3 regions of the Luteibacter sp. UNCMF366Tsu5.1 genome follow, and region 1 is predicted to be linked to each of the others. Evidence: predicted binding sites of a transcription regulator. Region 1 holds the regulator's gene; each other region holds the start of a gene.

What was found. The regulator FliA, encoded in region 1, starts transcription of late flagellar genes. The targets are predictions, from matches to a motif close to TAAAGTTTNNCNNNCNNNGGCCGATAA.
Region 2: BT115_RS04010 (methyl-accepting chemotaxis protein) is a predicted target of FliA. The motif match lies at 2,174-2,200, and genes of this name have one in related genera.
Region 3: BT115_RS01080 (GGDEF domain-containing protein) is a predicted target of FliA. The motif match lies at 2,133-2,159, and genes of this name have one in related genera.

What each region holds. Positions count from the first base shown of each region.
Region 1 covers NZ_FPIS01000001.1:1,520,753-1,528,648, forward strand. Annotated here, with positions in the region: gene BT115_RS06720 (chemotaxis protein CheA) at 1-1,221, opposite strand, end outside; gene BT115_RS06725 (protein phosphatase CheZ) at 1,229-1,870, opposite strand; gene cheY (chemotaxis response regulator CheY) at 1,880-2,281, opposite strand; gene BT115_RS06735 (RNA polymerase sigma factor FliA) at 2,341-3,072, opposite strand; gene BT115_RS06740 (P-loop NTPase) at 3,069-3,944, opposite strand; gene flhF (flagellar biosynthesis protein FlhF) at 3,994-5,334, opposite strand; gene flhA (flagellar biosynthesis protein FlhA) at 5,428-7,536, opposite strand; gene flhB (flagellar biosynthesis protein FlhB) at 7,539-7,896, opposite strand, start outside.
Region 2 covers NZ_FPIS01000001.1:921,412-929,307, forward strand. Annotated here, with positions in the region: gene BT115_RS18835 (AAA family ATPase) at 1-126, shown strand, start outside; gene BT115_RS04010 (methyl-accepting chemotaxis protein) at 334-2,037, opposite strand; gene BT115_RS04015 (beta-glucosidase family protein) at 2,511-5,174, opposite strand; gene BT115_RS04020 (class I SAM-dependent methyltransferase) at 5,430-6,029, shown strand; gene BT115_RS04025 (sensor histidine kinase) at 6,258-7,592, shown strand; gene BT115_RS04030 (response regulator transcription factor) at 7,613-7,896, opposite strand, start outside.
Region 3 covers NZ_FPIS01000001.1:251,010-258,905, reverse strand. Annotated here, with positions in the region: gene egtB (ergothioneine biosynthesis protein EgtB) at 1-1,496, opposite strand, end outside; gene BT115_RS01085 (DUF427 domain-containing protein) at 1,517-1,894, opposite strand; gene BT115_RS01080 (GGDEF domain-containing protein) at 2,194-3,705, shown strand; gene BT115_RS01075 (vWA domain-containing protein) at 3,764-5,515, shown strand; gene BT115_RS01070 (RNA polymerase sigma factor) at 5,567-6,121, shown strand; gene BT115_RS18325 (hypothetical protein) at 6,123-6,950, shown strand; gene BT115_RS01060 (IMPACT family protein) at 6,954-7,547, shown strand; gene BT115_RS01055 (ABC transporter transmembrane domain-containing protein) at 7,626-7,896, shown strand, end outside.

The DNA of each region.
Region 1 (7,896 bases):
GGCGAGGGCCTCGACCACCGTACGATCGATGTCGGTCTCTTCGCCCTCGGTCACTAGGTCGATGTCCTTGCCGAGCTGGCGAGCCAGATCGCGGACGATGCGCGGGAAGCGCGAAAACAGTTTGCCGACCGGCTGCATACGCATGCGCAGCACGGCGTTCTGCAGGTCTTCGGCCACGCGCTCGAGTTCGCCGATGGCACGCTCCATCGGGTCGTTTGTGCCACGCGGCGCGAGATTGGTGAGGCGGTTACGCACGAGGACGAGTTCGCCCGCAGCATCCACCAGCCCGTCGAGACGATGCGTGTCGACGCGCACCGTGGTGTCGGCAGTGGATGCCGCGCGCTTTTCCGTCGGCGCTGCGACGCGAGCCGTGGGAGCGGAGGGAGCCGGTTCCGCGGGTGTCGGCGACGGAGCAGGTACGGGTGCCGGTGGCGGCGCAGCAGCAACAGCAGCACCTGGGACGACGCCCGGTGCCGCGGTGCCGTGCAGGCTGTCGAGCAAGGCTTCGAATTCGTCGTCGCTGATCGCGTTCGGATCGGCGGTCGCCGCAGCGGGTGCAGCGGGAACGGCAGCGGCGGGTGCCGGTGCCGGGTTCGGCGAGTTCGCAACGCCTTCGGCACCGGGAGCACCGGTGCCGTAGAGGGAATCCAGCAGCGCTTCGAATTCGTCGTCGGAGATCGGGCCGGACGATGCCGACGCCGGCTCGCGCTCATTGCGCGCCGCGTCGAGCATCGCCTCGAATTCGTCTTCGATGGGATCGTATGCGCGCGAAGTGGGCGCCGCACTGACTGGCGCGGCGGTGGGTGGCGCCAGGGCCACCGGAGGGGCCGTGGCAGCTCGGCCGGGAATCAGCAGGCGGTCGAGCAACGAGCGCGGCGCGGCCTCGATCGGCAGGCCACCATCGGCAGCCCGCATCATGTCGTTGAGCAGATCGAGCGATTCCAGCAGCGCGTCCATGAAACCGGCATTGAGCACGATCGCGCCGTTGCGGGCTTCATTGAGCAGATCTTCGGCGCGGTGGCACAGCTCCACCATCGGGTTCAGGCCAAGAAAGCCCGCACCGCCCTTCACCGTGTGGAACGCGCGGAACACCGCATTCAACAGGTCGACGTCGCCGGGCGAGGACTCGAGGTCCACGAGTTGTTCGCCCAGGCTTTCCAGCAGCTCGCGCGCCTCGATCAGAAAGACGTTGAGCAGCTCGTTGTCCAGCTCCACGCTCATAGGGCGCTCAGAAGCCGAATTCGCTGAGCAGGCGGTCCACTTCGTCCTGACTGACCTTTTCAGCAGCAGGCGCGGCACCACCGGCCAGCGTGCCGGTCAGGCGCACCAGCTCCACCAGCGACGATTCCACCTTGGCCATGAACGCTTCGACCTGCGCCACGCGCTGACCGGAGAGATCCTGCCAGGACTGTGCCTCGACCATTTCGCCAAAGCCGATGTCGCAGCTCTGGGCGAAGTCGCCCACACGCACGGCAAGCGCCGTGGCGCTGGTGGCGAAGGCGGGGTCGGCGTGATCGAGCACCAGTACTTCATCGGCCTGGCGGGCGAGCGCCTGTGCCTGCGGGCGCAGCTTTTCGCTGAAATCGAGGGTGCGATGGGCAGCCTGGGCGCTCATCTCGAGCACGTCGCGCAGGTGCTTGCGCGCGTCGCTCATGTTGCCCGGCACACCATCGTGCGAGATGTCGGCGGCAAGCCGGCGCGCGGATTCGTGCAGGTCGCGGGCCAGGTGGCCCAGCGCCATGAAAAGGTGTTGTTCGCGGCTGCGCAGGAGGCGATCGAGGGCCTCCTCGACCGAGGCGGGATCGTTCGCATCCAGCAGCTCGCGCAGTTCGGGCGCCACGTCGTGGCCAGGGGAAATCACGGTGTTCATGGTCGTTCCTTAGCCCGCGGCCGCGGCGAGTCGTTCGAAGATCTTGTCGAGTTTTTCCTTCAGCGTGACCGCCGTGAAGGGCTTGACGACGTAGCCGTTCACGCCGCTCTGTGCTGCCGCGATGATCTGATCGCGGTTGTTCTCCGCCGTCACCATCAGCACGGGCATGGCTTTCAGGGCGGCGTCGGCGCGAATGGCGCGGAGCAGGTCGATGCCGGTCATGTTCGGCATGTTCCAGTCCGTGACCACCAGGTCGAACGGCTGCGCGCGCAGCATCGCCAGCGCGGCATTACCGTCTTCGGCTTCCTGGATCAGGGTGTTGGTGAAGCCAAGCTCCACCAGCAGATTCCTGACGATGCGTCGCATGGTGGAAAAATCGTCCACCACGAGAATCTTCATGTTCTTGTCCAAAACGTTCTCTCCGCCTTGCTACCGCGTGTTCTTTTTCGGCGACGTCACGAAAGGTGCCGTCACTGCTTGTCTTTCCAGCCCGACATGCGTGCGCGGAGTCGAATCAGGGCCTGACCATGGATCTGGCATACCCGCGATTCGCTCACTCCCAACACCGCACCGATTTCCTTCAGGTTGAGTTCTTCGTCGTAGTACAGCGACATGACCAGCTTCTCGCGCTCGGGCAATCCGTCGATGGACTGCGCCAGTGCGCCACGCAGACCTTCCTGCTCGAACGTACCTTCCGGACCGGCCGCGTCCGGGTCAACCACGTCGATCGCCGCGCCTTCGTCGCCCTCGGGCGCCGTCAGGCTCAACAACCGCGCGCTCGCCGCGTCCGCCAGGATCTGGTTGTATTCCATGGCGTCGATGCCCAGCCGCTTCATCACTTCCGCGTCTTCGGCGTCGCCACCCGTCTCGTTCTCGATCTGCCTCGTCACCTCCGCAACCTCGCGCAACTTCCGGTGGACGGAGCGCGGGGTCCAATCCGTCTTGCGCAGTTCGTCCAGCATGGCGCCACGTATGCGGATACCCGCATAGGTTTCGAAGCTGGCCGCGCGAGTCGGCGAGTAATTTCTTGCGGCCTCAAGCAGCCCGATCATCCCGGCCTGCATCAGGTCGTTTGCATCCACGCTCGGCGGCAGCCGGCCCATCAGGTGATAGGCAATTCGGCGCACCAGCGGCGCGTGGGTCTTTACCAGTTCATCCGCTGGGATGCGCGTGATTTCAAGGTATTCGGTCGCGACGCTCACAGTGGTAGCCCTCCCCCCTGATGGGACCGTTCGGCGAAGAAGCCAATACGGCCCTGTGCACGGGGTTCGGGTTCACCCCATGTATCGACCGACCTGGCCAAATTCTTGAATCCGACCGCCGACCGGCTGCTGGGCCAGGCATCGACCACCGCCGACTGGCGGCGGATCGCCTGGCGCAGGTACTCGTCGTGCGGAACCATGCCCATGAAATCCAAGGAAACATCGAGAAAACGATTGGTCACCCGGGACAGCTTCTCGAAGAGCTGGCGCCCCTCCTGGGCGTGGCGAACCATGTTCGCCACGATGCGGAAGCGGTTGACCGCGAACTCGCGGCTCATGACCTTGATCAGGGCGTAGGCATCGGTGAGCGAGGCCGGCTCGTCGCAGACCACCACCACCACCTCGTCCGATGCCGCGGCGAACATGGAGACACTGTCCGAGATGCCCGCCGCCGTATCGACGATCAGGTACTCCGGCGCCAGCGGGTATTCGTCGAACGCCCGGATCACCGCCGCGTGCTCGATGTTCGGCAGCTGCGCCATGCGACGCGCGCCCGACGTGGCAGGGATCACCTTGAGGCCGTGTGCGGCCTGCAGGATGAGGTCTTCGATGCCGCACTCCCCTTCCAGCATGTGACCCAGGTGCCGGGTCGGCTGCAAGCCGAGCAGGACGTCGACGTTCGCCATGGCGAGATCGGCGTCGAGTAGAAGGACGTCACGGCCGCCCATCGCGAGCGCCATGCCGAGGTTGACCGCCACCGTGGTCTTGCCCACGCCGCCCTTGCCGCCGGCAATCGCGATGCTGCGGGTGGGGCGGCGATCGGCGAGCCAATGGAGCCCGGCGGCCTGGGTGGAATCGACGTGTGTGCTCATGAAGTAAGTCACTGCCGTGGGAGTCGGTTGCGGTTGAAGAGAAAGAGGGTCAAGCCAGGGCCGGCGCCACACCGCCGAAGCGGTCGGCGAGGATGGCGTCGTCGGGTTCGTCGCTACGCTGCTTGACGAGCTGCGCAGCCAGGCAGACCAGCTTGCGCGCATCGGCGGACGCAATGTCCTCGGGCACGCGCTGGCCGTCGGTGGTGTAGTCCAACGGCAGGCCGTGGCGGATCAGTGCGGACAGCGCGCCGCCGATCAGCGGCGCCTCATCGAGCTTGGTGAGGATGGCGCTCTGCGGAGCCAGCGGCGCATAAGCGCGCACCGCGTTGTCGATGGCCTGCGCCTGCGCGTTGGCCGCCAGTACGAGACAGACGCGCAGATCCGAGGTCGCACGCAGCGTCTCGAACTGCTGCTGAAGCTTCGGATCGTTGCCCGCCAGCCCGGCCGTATCGACCAGTACCGTGTTGCGGCCGCGCAGCTGGAGCAGCACGTTGCGCAGGCTGTTGGCGTCCTGCGCGTTGAACACGCGCACGCCGAGCAGGCGACCATAGTGTTCGAGCTGTGCCCCGGCACCGATGCGGTACTGGTCCGTGCTGATGAGGGCAACATTGGACGCACCGTGACGCAGCACCGCGCGCGCGGCGAGCTTCGCGATGGTGGTGGTCTTGCCGACGCCGGTGGTACCGACCAGCGCGATGACGCCGCCGCCCACCGTGTCGAAATTCCGTCCGCTCGTGCGGATGTTGCGCGAAAGGATGCCCAGCGGCAGATAGCGCGCCTGTTCGGGCGTCATGCCCGGCGGCAGTTCCGCGCACAGCGCGCGGGCCACGTCGGCGTCGATGCCCAACCGCGTCATCTCACGCAGCACACGGGCACGCAGCGGCTGCTCGCGATCCATCTGATTCCAGGCCAGCGTCGAGAGCTGCACTTCGAGCATCTCGCGCAGGTTGTTGATCTCGGCGCGCACGCCGTTCACGGCGGCATCGTTGTTGGGGGTGACGGTGGCGGCACGCACCACGTCGGCGACGCTGGCAGCCAGCGCCGCGCTCGACTGACGCTGCGGAGCATTGGTGTTCGGCTGGCTGGCCGGTGCCCCGCCCTTCGCGGCACGTTCGACGGCCGCGGCGGTGGCGGCGCGGGCCTGATCGATACGTGCGGCGCGCTCGGCGTCGTCGCGCAGCGCGCGCAGCGGCGACTCGTCGCGCTTCGGCGCGTCGACACCGAAGCCGGCCTCGCGCACCAGCGCTTCGTCGTAATCCAGCGCAGCGATGATCTCGATGCCGTCATCCAGGCGGCGCGTCGACAGAATCACGGCGTCCGGGCCTTGTTCGTCCCTGACCTGGCGCATGGCCTGGCGCATGTCGGGAGCAACGAATCGTTTGATTTTCATGCGTTCGATCCTGTCTTTGTCCTGGCGCCTCTTTCCCAGGCGCCACCATGTTCGTTCGGTCCGCGCGCCTATTCTTCGCGCGGCGTCTCATTCCTATCGCCCGAGGGCCGTCACCAGCTTGACGCGACGGTTGTCCGGAACCTCGTTGTAGGCGAGTACATGCAGGTTTTGGGCCACATGCCGCGTGAAGCGCGACAACCACGGACGAAGTGCCGGCGAGACCAACAAAACGGCCGGTTCCCCCGCCGCTTCCTGACGCCGCGCGGCGTCCGCGACGCTCTGCTGGAGGCGATCCGCCAGGCCCGGCTCGACGGCCGCTCCGGCAGGACCGCCGCCCTGCAGGGACTGGAGCAGGATCTGCTCCAGCTCCGGCGCCAAAGTAATGACAGGCACTTCCGTCCCGAGGCCGGCGATTTCCTGCACGATCTGTCGGCCGAGGGTGACGCGCACTGCGGCAGCGAGCACGCCGGGATCCTGGCTCTGGCCTGCATGCTCCGCCAACGATTCGACGATGCCGCGGAAGTTGCGGATGGGTACCCGCTCCGCGAGCAGGTTCTGCAGCACCTTGACCACGGCGCCGAGCGACAGGCGCTTCGGCACGAGGTCTTCCACCAGCTTCGGCGTCTGCTGGGCGAGACGGTCGAGCAACTGCTGCACGTCCTGGTGACCGATGAGCTCGTGCGCATGGTTCTGCAGGATGTGCGAAAGGTGGGTGGCGATCACCGTCGCCGGATCGACCACGGTATAGCCGAGCGTCTGCGCGTGCTCGCGCATGCCCGGCTCGATCCAGACCGCATCGAGGCCAAACGCGGGGTCGCGCGTGGCGATGCCGTTGATCGTGCCGTGCACACGACCCGGATCGATCGCCAGCATGCGCTCGGTGTGGATCTCCGCCTCGCCCATCGGCACACCCATCAGGGAGATGCGATAGCCGTGCGGCGCCAAATCGAGGTTGTCGCGGATGTGCACCGACGGCACCAGGAAACCCAGTTCCTGCGAGAGCTTGCGGCGCACGGACTTGATCCGCGCCATCAGCTCGCCGCCCTGCGCCTTGTCCACCAGCGGGATCAGGCGATAGCCCACTTCCAGACCGATGGTGTCCACCTGAGCCACGTCTTCCCAGGACAGTTCCAGCCGCTCGGCGGGCGGCGCCGCTTCCAGCGCCAGCTCGGTACCCGGGGCACCCGTACCGGCGGCGACACCCGCCGCGGCGTCGAGCTGCGCGCGGTTCAATTTCCACGCAGCAAAGCCGGCGATGGCCGCCAGGATGAGGAACGGAATATTGGGCATGCCCGGGATGAGACCCATCGTGCCCAGCACCGCCGCCGCGACACCGAGCGCCTTGGGCTGGCCGAAGAGCTGCCCCATCACGTGCTTGCCCATCTCCTGCGACTTGGAGACGCGCGTCACGATGACGGCCGTGGCGATCGAGAGCATGAGGCCGGGCACCTGCGCCACCAGGCCATCGCCGATGGTGAGCAGCGTGTACGTGCGCGCGGCCTCGGCAGCGGAGAGGCCATGCTGCAGCATGCCGATGAAGAAGCCGCCGATGATGTTGATCGCGAGGATCAGCATGCCCGCCGTGGCATCGCCGCGTACGAATTTCGACGCACCGTCCATCGAGCCGTAGAAGTCCGCTTCTTCGCGCACTTCCTGGCGGCGCTCGCGCGCCTGCTCCTGCGTCAACAGACCGGCGTTGAGGTCGGCGTCGATCGCCATCTGCTTGCCGGGCATCGCATCGAGGGTAAAGCGTGCCGTCACCTCGGACACGCGGGTGGCGCCCTTGGTCACGACCACGAAGTTGATGATGGTGAGGATTGCAAACACCACGAAGCCGACGGCGAAGTTGCCGCCGATGACGAACTCGCCGAACGCCTCGATCACCTTGCCCGCCGCACCCGGACCGTTGTGGCCGTGCAGCAGCACGACGCGGGTCGAGGCGATGTTCAGCGCCAGGCGCAGCAACGTGGCGAACAGCACCACGGTGGGGAACGAGGCCAGTTCCAGCGGTCGCATCACGTACATCGTCGCCAGCAGGATCACCAGCGAGAGCGCGATGTTGAAGGTGAACAGCAGGTCGAGCATGAACGGCGGCAGGGGCAGCATCATCATGCCGAGCATGATCAGCATCGCCACCGGTGCCACGACGCCGCGGCGGCCGATCTGGCGGAACGTGCCCATGAGGTTGGTGGAGGCTGCCATCGTCAGTTGTCCATGCGGTAGGGACCCATCAATTCAGGGTCGATGTCCTGCTTCGGGAGGTCGGGCGGGAGATCGCCCATGGCGATCGCCTGTTTCAACCGGAACACATAGGCCAGGATCTGAGCCACGGCGATATACAACGCCGACGGGATTTCCCGACCGATCTCCGTCGTGTGATACAAGGCGCGTGCCAACGGCGGCGATTCCACCACCGGCACCTTCGCGCCACCCGCCACGTCGCGGATCTGCTGGGCGATCACATCCATGCCCTTGGCCACCACGCGCGGCGCTCCCATGCGGTCTTCGTCGTATTTCAGCGCGACGGCGAAGTGGGTCGGATTGGTCACGATCACGTCGGCC
Region 2 (7,896 bases), 600 kb from region 1:
AAGAGATATCGTGTGCTCTTCGATTCCGCTGACGTGCCCAAGGTGTTTCTTGGTTCGGTCAATGCCATCGCACGCGTCTATGCGGACTGGCAACTTGTTTTGCATGACGCGCCGCGCGCGGGCTAGCAACAGGATCAGCAGGAACGCGGCAGCAGCCGTCAAGCAATGCGGTAATCCGCTGTCTTTGAATCAATGCGCCGGCTGCAAAGCATGACGCCCGGCCAAAAGCCGGGCGTCTGCATATTCATTTAGAGATCGCGGCAGCCGTGAGTTTCTCCGCTTCGACGTGGGGCGATGTGTCGCCCCGCGTCGGGATACCCAAAGCCACTACCCTCAGAACTCGCGCCACTGTCCCGAAGCGAGGGCCGGCTGGGCCGCGGGCGCCATCGCCATCAACGGCTCGCGGGGTGCAGACACCGGAGCCGCCTTGACGGGCTGCGGCGACGGCTTCGACGACGCGCCAGCTACCACAGCCGCCGAGTCCGCGAGCTTGAAGAAGGCCACCTGACGCGTCAGTTCCTGAGCAAGCTCGAGAGCCTGGCGGCTGGCGGCGCTGGCTTCCTCCACCAACGCAGCGTTCTGCTGGGTCACGTCGTCGAGGGAGGCTACGGCGACGTTGACCTGTTCCACGCCCGCCGACTGTTCCTGCGACGCGGCCGAGATTTCGCTGACGATGTCGGCGACCTTGGTCGCGCTGTTGCCGATGGTGACCAGTGCCTGCCCGGTGCGATTGACCAGGTCCGAGCCGGTGCTCACCCGCTGCACCGTGGTGCCGATCAGGCTCTTGATGTCCTTGGCGGCGGCGGCGCTGCGCTGCGCGAGGTTGCGGACCTCGGCGGCCACGACCGCAAAGCCGCGGCCCTGCTCACCCGCACGCGCCGCTTCCACGGCCGCGTTCAAGGCCAGCAGGTTGGTCTGGAAGGCGATTTCGTCGATCAACACCGCGATCTCGCCAATGTTCCGGCTGGCCTCGGAGATCTGCTTCATCGCTTCCACGGCTTCGTCGGCTACCGCGCCACCGTTCTTGGCGTCGGTGCGCAGGCCCTGGGAGATCTGCTGGGCAAGCGCCGCACCCGATGCATTCTGTTTGACCGCGGACGACATCTCTTCCATCGATGCCGCGGTTTCCTCCAGCGAGGACGCCTGCTCCTGGGTGCGGTTGGAAAGATCGTCGTTACCCGCCGAGATATCGCGTGCGGCGTGCTCAACCTGCACCGCGTTCTCGCGCACGGCGCCGACGATGCGAGCGAGATTCTCGTCCATGGCGTGCAGCGCATTGAGCATGCGTCCCAGGTCGTCGTTGCGCGTGACCGACACCGACTCGCCCAGGTGACCCGCTGCGATGCGCGCCGTCACGGCCGAGGCATGTTCCAGCGGCGCGAGGATACTGCGCACGAGCGCGGTCGCCACGCCGACGATCGCCAGCAGAGCGAGCAGACCGCCGCCCAGGAGGATACCGTCGGTACGCGCACGCGTCGTGGCGGCCTGAGCCGAACGCTCGTCAAGTAGCGCTGTCTCGGCACCGACGAACTTTCCCAGCAGGTCGCGCATCTCGTCCATCCGGGCCTTGCCCTTGCCCTCGCGCTCGTACGCCAGTGCCTCCGCGCTCGATCCGCTGTTCTCCGGCTGCTTCTTCTGCAGAGCGATGACTGGATCGATCGCATCGGTCGTCCAACTGCGATAGACCGCATCGATATCCGCGAGGCGTTTCTGCTGCTCGGCATTGTCGATCGTGAGTTGGCGCAGCTTGGAAAGGGCATCCGCATAGGCGGCCTGTCCCGCGATCATCGGCGCCAGCGAGGCCTCCTTGCCCGTGATCAGGTAGCCGCGCTCACCGGTTTCGATGTTGACCAGGGCGCCCAGGAGCGCTCCCTCTACCCGCAGCACCTCGTTCGAGTGCAGGTCCATGCGGGTGCTCCGCTCCATGGTCTGCAGTGCGGCGTAGACGAGTCCGACGAGCACGATCACTACCATGGCGATGGCGGCGAAACCACTGAAGATGAGCTTGTTGCGTGAAGCCAGTTTGATGAATTGCATGGTGCCTCCTGGGCAGAGAAGGCGCGAGCTACCGCCGTTTTCAGGAGCGGGCGCTTTTGCCGAAATGCCGGGAAGCACGGGTCGTGATGACCATACGGTCACCTGGCGACTGATGTACTGACCGGTTACCTATACGTTTTCGGCAAATTCGGTCGAAACTTAAATTCGGCAGTTAATGCAACTAATTCGCTTTTTTACGCTGCGACAGCCAACAAGAAGCTGGGGTAATTCAAGGTCCGCAAATATTGCGAACCGTGTAGTCCATTAAATCCCGCCATCATCCTCGACCGTAACGCAGACTATTAAGTATTCCGCCAACGTGAGCCTTCCTTCCGGGATGCGCTGCAACAGCGCAGATAAAAGGGAGCGGTGGAATGACTCGATATGTACGCCTTCCAGAGTCTGGTGAAAGCGCGTGAACAGCGGAATCCCAGTGGGAGGCGGCCAATGCCGCCTCCCACTGGAGTGTTTCTTTACCGCTCGTTGCGGCGGGTCGACTCGACGACCGGCAGGCTGTCTTTCACCGACAACAACTGATCTCGCGGCAGGGTGATGCTGGCCGTACCGGCAATGGCATCCGACGCACCGCCCACGGAGACTGTATAGCTGCCGCGGTCGATACGCCACGTATTGACCGACGTATCGAACCAGGCGAAAGCACGTGCGTTCAACGGCACCGCGACCTGACGGGTTTCGCCCGGCTTCAAGGTAACGCGCGCGAAGCCCTTCAATTCCTTCTTCGGGCGGGAAACGGGCGGCGCGTCCTCGCCCACATAAACCTGCGCCACCTCGGTACCTTCGCGCTGGCTCGTGTTGGTGATCGTGAACTGAGCCCGGGCCACGATCTGGCGGTCGTCCAGATAGGGCACGTTCCCGAAAGTCACATGCACCGCGCCATAGGTAAACGAGGAGTACGACAACCCGTGACCGAACGCGAATTCAGGGGTTATGCCCTTTGCCTCGAAGCCGCGATACCCATTGAGCAGGCCCTCGGAATAGACGATTTCCTTGTTCGCCGTACTGTTCTGCGGGAACGGGTAGTTGGCGTACGTCGGGTTGTCCTTCTCATCGCGCTCGATCGTGATCGGCAGCTTGCCCGAAGGATTCACCTTGCCGAACAGGATTTCACCAATCGCCGCACCGCCCTCCTCGCCCGCGTACCAGGGATAAAGCACGCTTGCCACCTTATCGACCCAGGCCCGCATGCTGACACCGCCGCCGGCGTGCATCACGACCGTGGTGCGAGGGTTCGCCGCGGCCACGTTGGCGATCAGCTCGTCCTGGGCCTCGGGGAGGATGAACGGTCGATCGAAACCCTCGCCTTCGTATTCGGAACCCAGACCACCGACCACGACAACGGCATCGTACTGGCCCAGATCCGTCGTCGGGACGAGCGACGCCCAGCTGAACTGCACACCCTGAAATCCGCCCAGCGTGCCGAAGTAGTTTGGCTTGCGCTCGTACTGGATGCTCACATCGTAGGTTTGGCCCGCCTGAAGGCGAATTGTGCCGTACGAGGGGATGGTCGGTGGAATCGACGGCGTGATGACGGTGCCTGCGCCGTTGTTGACGATCTCCTGCCCGTTGATCTGGACGCGCACTGCACCGTCGGCCCTCACCTTGAAGACATGATCGCCCGTCGTCGTCGGAGTGATCTTTCCGGACCAAACGGCCGCATCCGGCATGGCGCTACCGAAGGGTGAGCCACCATTGTTCCAGTCGAGATTGATCAGACGGTCGTCGCGGGTGACAGTCTGGCCGTTCGACGAATAAGCACCGGTGAAGCCACCCACGCTCGGAGTCAATCCAGGATCGAGGGACATCCGGTCGATGTAATCGACCTGACTTCCCTGGGGTGCAGCCGCGCGAATGCCGTCGATGTCATTGACGTACTCATTCGGGTTGATGTTGGCGCTGCCAAACCCGGACGGCGGTGCTGTGACGGAGCGGTAACCGATGACCGCCACTTTCAGCGGATGATCGCTGGCCAGGGGCAGATTGTTGTGGTCGTTCTTCAGCAATACGGTGCCTTCACGCGCGATGTCTCGTGCCATCGCCTGACTCTGCGCGCGCTGCTCGGGCGTCTGCGTGTTGTCCGTGGAAACCGTATTATCCGTGAAGCCAAACAACGCAATCTGCCGCACGATGCGGCGCACCTTGTCGTCAATGACCGATTGGGGAATCGTGCCGTTGGCGATAAGCGGCTGGAGTGTCGTCGCATTCATGAACTGCCCGTTGGGCATGTCCAGATCGGTACCACCCAGCGCGCCCTTGGTGCCATCCTGCAACGCGTTGTAATCGGACTCGATGAAGCCCTTGAAGCCCCACTGCTGTTTGACGATCTCGTTGTTGAGATGCGCGTTCTCGCAGGCAAGCGGACCATTGACACCATTGAAAGCGCACATGATGTTTGCGGGCTTGCCAGCCTTGACTGCCGACTCGAAGGGAACGAGGTATAGCTCGCGCAACGTCCGCTCATCGACCGAGATGTTCACCGCAAGGCGATTGTTTTCCTCGTCATTGGCGACCAGGTGCTTCAGCGTGGCCCAGACGCCCTGGTCCTGGATGCCGTCGATGACCTGGGGAACGAGTGCGGCGCCCAGGTAGGGATCTTCACCGGACATGTATTCGAACGCACGCCCCGCGTACGGCGTCCGGTACATGTTCACGCCCGGACCGAGGATGTTCTGGAAACCGAGCTGGCGCGCGTCACGCCCAATCGATGAGCCGAACTGCTTTGCGAGATGGGTGTCCCACGACGACGCGAGTGCTTGCCCAGCCGGGTAACTCACGCCTGCCGGCGACGAAAGCCGCACGCCCAGCGACGCGTCGGTCGCGTAGATCTGTGGCAGTCCAAGCCTCGTAAGCGGTTTGATGTCCCAGGCACCGGTGCCACCGATGTAGTCCAGCTTTTCCTGCAACGTCATCTTTCTGACGATGCGGTCGGCGATCTGGTCGGCCAGCCAGTCCTGGAGAAAGTCCGGGGCGTGCCCGCGCACGGCGGGAATGCCCTGTAGCGAGCGCTGAGCCGGATGCAACGCTGGTGCAGCACCGCGGGTCTGTTGGGCTGACACCGGGGCGGCCACTGTCGAGGTCAAGGCGGCCGTGAGGCACGCGGCCAAGTTCAGTTTTTTCATTAAGCGTCTCCGATAGCGCTTTTCACGGATTCCCCCCGTTATCGAAGCGTTGTCGGTTGACGCTCAGCATTATGCTGCATAGCAGCATGCCGTGGCTGTGATGGGATTCTCACAACGGTTGGATGGTTCAGCGTTGCAGAGCATTCGAGCGCACGCTGTGCATCGCATGTGCTTGAGAGCAAGTGCCGTCGATCGCATGGCAGCATCACATGTTGATACGCTCCGAACGATACCGATCACCCCCAGGCCGCCCCCATGCCCCGCGATCGATCCGAAGGCTGGAACGACGTTGCCGACCAGTACCTGGCGGCGCGGTCCAGTATTGGCGCAACCCTGGTGCGCGCGTGGGCGCGGGAGAATCTTCCACCATCGGCGTCGGTGCTAGATGTAGGCTGCGGGTCGGGCGTACCCATCGCGCAGGTGCTGATTGAAGACGGATTCAACGTCTTCGGGATCGATGCCTCACCCAACTTGGTCGCTGCATTTCATGCGCGCTTTCCCGATATGCCCGTGGCCTGCGAAGCCGCGCAGGAGAGCGTGTTCTTCTGCCGACCATTCGGCGGTGCTGTTTCCATCGGCCTGATCTTTCTTCTCGACGAAGACGACCAGCGCGAGGTGCTTCGCCGCATCGCCGATGCACTCGAGCCTGGCGGTCGCCTTCTTTTCAGTGCACCGCGGGAAATCTGCCAATGGGACGACCTGCTGACGTGCCGAACCTCCCGTTCGCTGGGCGAGGACGCGTATGTCGCCCATCTGCAAACGTTGGGACTTCACGTTGTCGGATGCCTGAACGACGAGGGTGGCAACAATTACTTCGACGTGGTGAAGAACGCCCTGCGCGTCGGGCCGCCCTGAGGCGACGGTCTTCGCGGAGGGATGACATCGCCCTTTTGGCCGCGCCCAAGCCGCAATCTCTTTCGATTCGCCTGCTGATGCCCCGCAGGATGGCGTCGTCAATCGCGCCGACAGATTCATGAGAAGTCCATTCGAGTCGCGACTCAATACCGCTCCGAAAGGTGCTTATGATGAGAGGAACGCTGTAGTACCTACCAGGCACCGCCTCTCTGAAGCCCCGAGGTCACAATGACTCCGCCTCTCGCCACCACCGCACCGTCGAACCAGCCCCCATCCGGTCTGATTCGCCATCAGCTCGCCCTGGTACGAACGGTCACCTGGCTGGTCCTCATCATTAACGTTTGCCTGGGCACCTACAGCTTCCACTACAACATCACGGTCGATCCCCCGTTCGCCTACACCCACCTTGTTCGAGACGTCGGGCTCGGCATCGCATGCATCGCGGCGCTGGTCTTTCTGCCGCGTAACTTCAGCTACGCCTGCCGTGCTCTGTTGGCGGGGCTTATCTTCTATCTGGCGTGGCATTACATATCGAACGACATGCGCGATCTGCCGAGCGCACTCCTGCCTCTGCTGATCATGATCATCGCCGCATATACGATGGGGCGGCGCGCGCTTTGGTGGGTGACGGGCATGATCGTCGCCGCGGTGCTGGGCTCGGCGGTCAATCAGTTCTTGTTCGATGGGCTGGAGTCGATACGCGAGCCGACCTATATCGTCGCCCTATGCAAGCAGTTGTTCCAGGTGCCTCTCGCCGCTTGCCTGGTCGATCGGACGATCGTGGTGCTGCATAACGCGATGGAAGCGGCCGACCTTCGGCGAGCGGAATCCGAAGCGTTACATCGGCAACTTGCCGACCAGATGAATCACACCATGGACTTGCAGCAGCGCTTGAACCGCACTGCGGCACACGATGCTGCCGTATCGGTATCGGCCGCCATCTCCCATGATTTCGGCAATCTACTCAATGCCATCGAAGGTTACGCAAACCTCGCGTGGGAGTCCGTCGTGACCATGGACACGCCACTGACCCGGGCCTTGGATGGCATCGAGCGTGCCGTGGAAAAGGCGCTTCGGCTGAATCGCCAGGTGATGGACATGATGCGCAACGAAGCGCGAGAGCCTTATCCGATCAATCTCGACGCGGCCATGGTGGAAATCGCGCCGCTCCTGAAAGTCACTGTCGGGAAGCAGATCAACGTCGAGGTGGATATGGACAACGTGCCACCGGTCCTTTTCGACGAGCCCCAACTGGCGCTGATTCTCCTGAATCTCGCCGCCAATGCGCGTGACGCCATGGAAGGCCGCGGCACGCTTTCATTGCGCGCACAAGAACGGGACGATGCCGTGGTCGTGACCATTTCGGATACAGGCCCGGGTATAAATGCCGACAAGGCCAAATACGCGTTTCAGCCGTTCTGGACCACGAAGCAACAAGGTAAAGGCACGGGGCTCGGGTTATTCAGCGCAAGGCAGATGGCTGAGTCGATGCAAGCACGTCTGGCTCTCTGTGAGCATGCAGGCAACGGCGCGCAATTCGAACTGGCTTTGCGGCGTGCCTGACGAACCACCAGAAGCGCCGGTCACGACTCCACCAGGACGTATCCGGCGCCGCGGACCGTGACGATCTCCAGGTGAGGACGCTCGCTACGGGTCAGCTTTCGACGAAGGCGGTGAATGAGGACCTCGATCCGATGCGGATCGAAATCCTCCACGTCCGTAGTGAGTGATTCGATCAGTAACTCCCGGTCAACGGGGTTGCCCTGCCCTTGCCGCAGCCGCTGAACGACGATGCGTTCCGCTTGAGTCAAGGCAAGCACTTCTCCCATGGGACCAGAGACATACCAGCCGTCCGTCGCCGGAGCCG
Region 3 (7,896 bases), 1.3 Mb from region 1:
AGCAGCATGCGCGTCTTTTCGCTGGCACCGCTGCCCAGTTCGAGCAGCACGGCCCCATCGGGGATGCTTGCCGCGAGCGTCGGTGCGATATCGTCGAGCAACGCGGCTTCGGTACGCGTCGGGTAATACTCGGGTGTGACACAGATCGCCTCGAACAGCGCGGAGCCTGCACCATCGTAGAAATACTTCGGCAGGAAAGCTTTCGGCGATGCCGAGAGGCCAGCCAACGTGTCGCGCAGGAAGGCCAGACGTTCGCCGCTCGAACCCGATCCCGCGGAACGCGCCAGACGCACGCCGCTGAACATCCAGCGCTGGCCGGGGCGGTAGAAGTTGCGATACGTGGGCCGCGAGTGTCCGGGCGGCGTCACGCTGGCACCGCCACGCAGCACCATCTGGCCGATCATGAACTTGCCGTTGTATTCGCCGACGGCATCGTCCGCCGCCTGAAACCCCGGATAGGGCGAATAGGCGCTGGCGGTCCACTGCCAGGCGACGTCGTCCACTTGCTGAAGATCGGGCCGCGTACGCACCGCGTGTTCCCACTCGGCCTCGGTGGGAAGCCGCGCACCGGCCCAGCGCGCGAACGCGTCTGCCTCGTAGTAGCTGATGTGCGTGACCGGCGCATCCGGATCGACGGGACGCCAGCCACCCGGCGTCATGTGCGACCAGGCTTCGCCGTCATGTCGCCAGTACAGCGGCGCGTCCCATCCGTCCTCCTGGCACTGCACCCAGCCATCGGACAGCCACAGATCGGCGCGGCGGTAGCCTCCCAGCGCCATGAAGGCCAGCCACTGCCCGTTGGTGACGAGGCGATCGGCGATCTCGAACGGCTCCAGCCAGACGCGATGCGCCGGCCCCTCGTTATCGAACGCGAAAGGCTCGTCTTCCGCGCCGATGCGTACAAGGCCGCCGCTCACGGCCCGGAACCGCCCGGTGGCTCCGGGCGCCGGCGCGGGCCAGTGCGGATCGAACGCTGGCTTCAACGGCGACTGCGCGAATAGATGCTGTACATCCATCACCAGCAATTCCTGATGCTGTTCCTCGTGCGCGAAACCCAGCAACACGAGCGCTTCCAGGTCGGCGGACACGTCACCCGCCAGCCAGGCGTGCATGTGCCGGTCCACATGGTGACGGTAGGCCATCACCTGGTGGATGGAAGGACGGGTCAGCAGGCCGCGCATCGGTCGCGGATGCCGCGGGCCGATCGCCTCGTAATACGAATTGAACAGGTAACCGAACTCGGAATCGAATACCTCGTACCCCGGGACATTCGGCCCGAGCAGAAAGGTCTCGAAGAACCACGTCGTGTGCGCCAGATGCCATTTCGCAGGGCTGGCATCTGGCATGGACTGCACGACCATGTCCTCCGGATCCAGCGCCGCGACCCGTCGCTCCGTGCGCGCACGCACCGCCGCGTAGCGGTCGGCCAGGGAAAGCGCCGTGGTCTGGCGCGCCGAGGTGGCGGCGTCCGTCGGGCTGTCGATGAGGTCGTGCATGAGCGGCTCCTTGCGCTGCATCAGTCGGGGGTGTGCTCGATGCGCACGCGGTCGGGATAGAAGGCGAGATGCCCCCGGATGGCGTCCACGGCCTCGTAGGGCTCTTCGTAAGTCCAGATCGCCGTGATCGCCCGCTCCTCGTTGCCGGGCAGGCTGTAATACGACGCTTCGCCCTTGTACGGGCAATAGGTGTGGTGGTCGCTGCGGCGCAGCGAGGCCATGTCGGCATCCTCGCGCGGCACGTAGAACACGGGCGGGTAGCTCGCTTCCGTGAGCACCAGCGCACGCCGGGTATCGACGACCACACGATCGCCGTCGCGCACCACGACCCTGCCCTTGGCAGGCTCCACCGTGATCGGATGATCGGGGCCGGGAATCTTATGGGGACGTGAAGACATGAGGCACTCCTTCGGAGGGGGAGATCGAACATCCTGCGAGCCGGCACGGACGAATCCAAGCCGACGCGCTGGAACAGGTGAAGTTACCGATTCGCAAAGATCGGTTCTTGGACTTTCCCCACGAGTCGAGCCGGACCACGCCGCCGGGGCGTCGTCACGCCGAAAAACCCGTCTGCCCACACGGCTTTACATGCGAGCGGTCTGGCGCTTTACCATGACCCCATGGGGATCCGGCAACTAAACTTCTCGCCTTTCATGCCGATATGACCAACGTATTGCAGGTGGCGGGAGGGTCACCCATGAAAGTGCTTCTCGCCGCAGCGGCGGTCGTCGCGGCCCACGCGCTCGCCCTGACGATCATGCCGTCCTACGGCATGGCGGCGTCGTACGTGTTTTTCTTTTCCTCGGCTGCGTTGGCGATGGCGAGCGTCGTATTCGCCTGGCAGCGCTCGGGAACGCCGCGGGATCGCCGGTGGTGGCTGCTCTTCGCCAGCCTGGCGCTCTGGACCGTGGGGATGTCCCTGTCCGCTCGCCAGAACTACGTGCTGGAGAATTCCAATCCGGCGCCTGGCGACAGCATGTTCTTCTACATCCTGTACGTGCTGCCGGTGCTGGTCACGGTGTCGTCGGCGCCGGTAGCAGCGCGGAAGCACTGGGCGACAGTGATCGACCTGGTGCTCGCGTCGCTGCTCGGGGTGCTGTTCTACGTGCGCACCTTCTCCATCGTGTCGCTCGAAGGCGCCATGGGCACGAAACAGGCGCTCGAAGTCGCCTACATGCTCGACTTCGAAAACGTGTGCCTCGCGATCGCTGCCTTGTTGCGCTATATCGCCACCGACCGCGCCGACGATCATTTCTTCTTCCGCGGCGTAACGGCGTTCTTCGTCACTTATGCGTTCTCCGGCTTCTTCTACAACCATTTCGTGGCACTCAACGGGCATCCGGAATTCGGTACATCGAGCTGGGATGCGCTGCTCGACCTGCCGTTCCTGGCGCTCTTCGCGTCCGCGGTCACACGGCAGCCGCGGCGGTATTGGCATCCTCCGGTGTACGTCATTCGTTTCGTGCAGAGTGCGAGCCCCACGTTTCTCGCCATGAGCGTGCTCGGCTTCGGGTTGATGGTGATTCCGGGCTATCCCACACTGGGCATCGTTGCCGCCGTGGCCGCCGTGGTCGGTATCGGACTGCGCGGGTCGCTCGTGCAGGTCAGCCTCGTGGAAGAGGAATATCGCCTGGAGCGCAGACGCGACGAACTGCAGGGCCTGGTCTTCGTGGATAGCCTGACCGGCCTGGCTAACCGTCGCGCGCTCGACGAGCGTCTGCTCCGCGAATGGCATCGCCCGGGACAGCGCGATCCCATCGCGCTGCTGATGATCGACGTCGATCTGTTCAAGGGCTACAACGACCGCTACGGCCATCTCGCAGGCGACGACTGCCTGCGTTCCATCGCCACCGGTCTGCTCGGCAGTGGACTGCGCGCCAGCGATTTTCTTGCACGCTTCGGTGGCGAGGAATTCGCGGTGATCGCGCCGGGCACGCACCTCGGCGATGCAAAGGCCCTGGCCGAAGACCTGCGCAGCCACATCGAACGCATGGCGATCGTGCATCCTTCGAGCCCGTTCGGCGTGGTCACGATCAGCATCGGTGTCGCTATCGCCCGGCCGAGCGCCGACGGTGGCCCGCTCGATCTCCTCAACGCAGCCGACCGGGCGCTGTATCGCGCCAAGCAGGCCGGACGCAACCGCGTCGGCGCACCCGAAGGACCGCCGCTGGATGCGGCCCGTGCGGAAGGATCGCGCCAGTTGGTTTAACCCCGTTTGGCATCCTGCAGCGTTTCACCGTCATGTCCCCCCAACAAGGCCATGCACGATGAACACGCTACGCGTCACCCTGCCCCTTCTCTTTGCCGGCCTCGTGCTGGCCGCGGGGGCGACGGCCTCCGGTGGCATGCCCGCGCAAACGACGCATGCCCGTACCGAAGCAGGCACCGATTGCCTGCCAGGCCCCGTTCCGTACGGCGCTATGCAAAGCGCGCCCATGCCCGCGCCGGCTGCCGCCCCGGCACCGCCTGCACCTCCGGCAGTCATCGAGCTGGCGCCCTCGCCCGCTCCCGCTGCGCCGCCCGCCAAGATGATGGCCCGCGCGGGGCTCGTCGCATCGGCTGCACCGGTCGGCCAGATGGTCGCCGCGTTCGACGCCAACACGGAGAACTATGCGCATCGCGAGGCGAATCCGGTCCATCTCGCCGCGACAGATCCCGTGTCCACCTTCAGCATCGACGTCGACACCGGCTCCTACACGAACGTGCGGCATATGTTGAACGCCGGCCGCTTGCCTCCCGCAGACGCGGTGCGCACGGAAGAATTCATCAACTACTTTAACTACGGCTATGAACCGCCGCGCACGCGCGACGTGCCGTTCAGCGTGTCGACCGAACTGGCGGCGTCGCCGTGGAATCCCGACCGGCAGTTGTTGTTGGTAGGCATTCGCGGGTACAGCGTGCCGTCGAGTGAGATTCCTGCTGCCAACCTCGTCTTTCTCGTCGACGTCTCCGGTTCCATGGACGAGCCCGACAAGCTGCCGCTGCTGAAGGCCTCGCTCAAGCAGATCGTGCCCCGTCTGCGCGCGCAGGATCGCATTTCGCTGGTGACCTACGCGGGTGCGACCTGCGTCGCACTGCCGTCCACACCGGGTGACCAGCATGCCACGATCGTGGCCGCCATCGACGCCCTGGGTGCCGGCGGTTCCACCAACGGCGCGGCCGGTATCGACCTTGCCTACGCACAGGCGGCGAAGGGCTTCATCAAGGGCGGCGTAAATCGCGTGATCCTCGCCACCGACGGCGATTTCAACGTGGGCACGGTAGGCGTGCAGGCGTTGAAGGATCGCATCGCGGACAAGCGCAAGAGCGGCATCGCGCTCACCACCCTTGGCTTCGGCGAAGGCAACTACAACGATGAGATGGCCGTAACGCTGGCCGACGCGGGCAATGGCAGCCATCACTACATCGACAGCCTCGACGAAGGGCGGCGCGTGCTGGTCGACGAGATGTCGGCGACGCTGCTGACGATCGCCAAGGACGTGAAAATCCAGGTCGAGTTCAACCCCTCGGTGGTAACCGAGTACCGCCTGATCGGCTACGAAAAGCGTCTACTCGCACGCGAGGATTTCAACAACGACGCCGTCGATGCCGGCGAGGTTGGTGCGGGTGCCAACGTCACCGCGCTCTACGAAGTCACGCTGAAGGGAAGCAAGGCACCGCGCATCGATGCCCTGCGTTACGGCGACGCGCCGTCGACCGGTCGCTCGGGCGAACTCGCCTTCCTTCGCCTGCGCTACAAGTTGCCTGCCGGTGGTCCGAGCAAGTTGATCGAGCGGCCGCTCGGCGCCGAGCCGGCGACGCAGGCGAGCGAGCGGTTGCGCTTCGCCGCGGCGGTGGCGGCCTTCGCGGAAAACCTCCGCGGTGGCAAGTACGTCGACGGGTTTGGTTACGACAAGGCCGCGTCGCTGGCCCGTGGCGCCCTCGGCAAGGACGACGGCGGCTATCGCGCCGGCTTCGTCCGGTTGGTGGACATGGCCGGCGCGCTCTCCACGACACCGGTCGCGAACACCGAACGCTAAAAGGTGACCCACTCTCCCATGCGTGGCGCCGATGCCGTAACCTCCCCGGCCATGGATGCACCCGTGGCCGACGATGGCGGATTGATGCTCGCATGGGCGGGTGGGGACACGGCTGCCTTCGATCAGCTCTATGCCCGGCACAAGGGGCCGCTGTATCGATTCCTGCTGAAGACGGTGAAGGACCGCGCGATCGCCGACGAACTGTTCCAGGAAACCTGGAGTCGCGTCATCGGTGCTCGCGCGCGCTACCGGCCCGAGGCAACGTTCCGCACCTGGCTGCTCCAGATTGCGCACAATCTGGCCGTGGACAGCTTTCGACGACGTCGACCGCAGGCCGGCGTCGAGGAAACCGAGGCGGTGTTCGCCGCACAGGCCGCGCCGGAGCGCGAGCAGCCGGATCACGCGCTCTCCGATTTCGAGCTGCGTCGCCGCATGCAGCGCGCGATCGACCGCCTTCCCGACGAACAGCGCACCGTGTTCGTGCTGCGCATGGAAAACGAACTTTCCCTGGAGGACATCGCCACCGTGACCGGCGTGGGCAAGGAAACGGCGAAGTCGCGTCTGCGCTACGCCATGGCCCGCGTCAAAGAACTCGTTGCCGAATGACATGAATCCGAACACGCCCCCGCCAAGCGACGACGATCTGCCCGAGGAGCGCGAGCTCGCAGCGTTGTACGGGCGCCTGCCCAAGGCAGAGCCCGATGCGGCACTGGATGCCGCCGTGCGCGCCCAGGCTATCGGCGCGACACCACGCGTGCCGGCACGCCGTCGCGCTCCGTGGCTCGTGTCGCTGGCGTCGGCCGCCGCGCTGGTCCTGGCCGTCGGCATCGGTTGGCGACTGCGCGACGTGCCCCCTCCGCCCGCCGTGCTGCCTGCCACTCCTGCGGCCAACGACGCGGCTTCCGAGCCCGCGCAAGCGCCCGCGTCGGCGGACGTGACGGCCGCAGCACCCCCACCCTTGGCGCCGGCACCCGCTATCGCGCCAGCCCCGGGCTTCGAGGCACCGGCAAAACCGTCGCCGATACCGCGGCATCAAGCCAGTCGCATGGCGGGTCGTGCCGCCAGGGTGAACACCTCGAACGAGGTGTCGACGCAGGCTCTGGCGCCCGCACCGGCACCGATGTCTGCGCCGGTCGTTTCCGCGGCCCCTGCACCAGCTCCCGCGCCGCCGGCTCCACCAGCGCCTCCCGCCCCTCCTGCAGTCATGGCGGCACCGGCACCGGAAGCGCCGTCGGGCGCGATCGCTGAGACGGCCCCCGCGCCTGTCGAAAAATCAGCGGAGGTGCAGCTCGGCCCCGACGATCGGGTGGGCCAGATCCGCCAACTGCTGGGTAATGGACAGCGCGAAGAAGCTCTGCAGCGCCTCCGCGATCTACGTCGACGCTACCCGCACTACGAGCTGCCGCAGGACCTGCGCGACCTCGGGAACCCTTGAGTCTTGACCGCGCGCCTGGACACCCTCGCTGCGCCGTGGCGGCACGAGGAGGAGATCAAGAAGAGTCGCTTCCTCGCCCAAGCGGCGCCGATCGGCTCGCCGGACGAAGCGCTGGCCTGGTTCGGCGCCGTCAGTGATGTGTCCGCCACGCACAACTGCTGGGCCTACCGGATCGGCGATGCGTACCGGTTCAACGACGACGGTGAACCCGGCGGCACGGCGGGCCGTCCCATCCTGCAGGCCATCGATGGCCAGGGCTACGACCGGGTCGCGGTGGTCGTCACGCGCTGGTATGGCGGCATCAAGCTCGGCGCAGGCGGTCTGGTGCGCGCCTATGGCGGTGCCGCGGCAGAATGCCTGCGCCTGGCGCCCCGGTTGCCCATCGTCGCCACCGGGCACCTCGTCATGCACTGCGAGTTCGCCGACCTGGCCCTCGTGAGCGCACGGCTGCGCGACATGGGGGCCACCGTGGAACGGGAGACCTTCACGGCCGACGGTGCGGAACTCGACGTGAGCGCCCCGCTGGACGACCTGGACACCATCGCGGCGCGGGTGATCGATCTGTCTCGTGGAAAAATACGACCACGGCGGCCCTAGAAGCCCGTTGGCCCATGTTGAATACCGAACTCGCCGGCCCCATTCGTTGGCGAATTGCCTGAAGAAACCGACGAACGCATGAGCGAAGAACGCAGGGAGAAGTCGCGCCGCATCGGCGCGCTGCGCAACCTCTGGCCTTTCCTGAAGCCGCACAAGCGCCTGGCTATCGGTTGGCTGGTGTTCCTCGGCATCTCGTCCAGCGCGTCGCTGCTCTTGCCCGTGGCGGTGCGGCACATCATCGACAACGGTTTCCTGGCCTCCAACGTCGCCACGATCAACGGCACGTTCCTTGGGCTGTTCGGCGTCGCGGTGGTACTCGCCCTCGCCACGGCGGCTCGCTACTACTGCA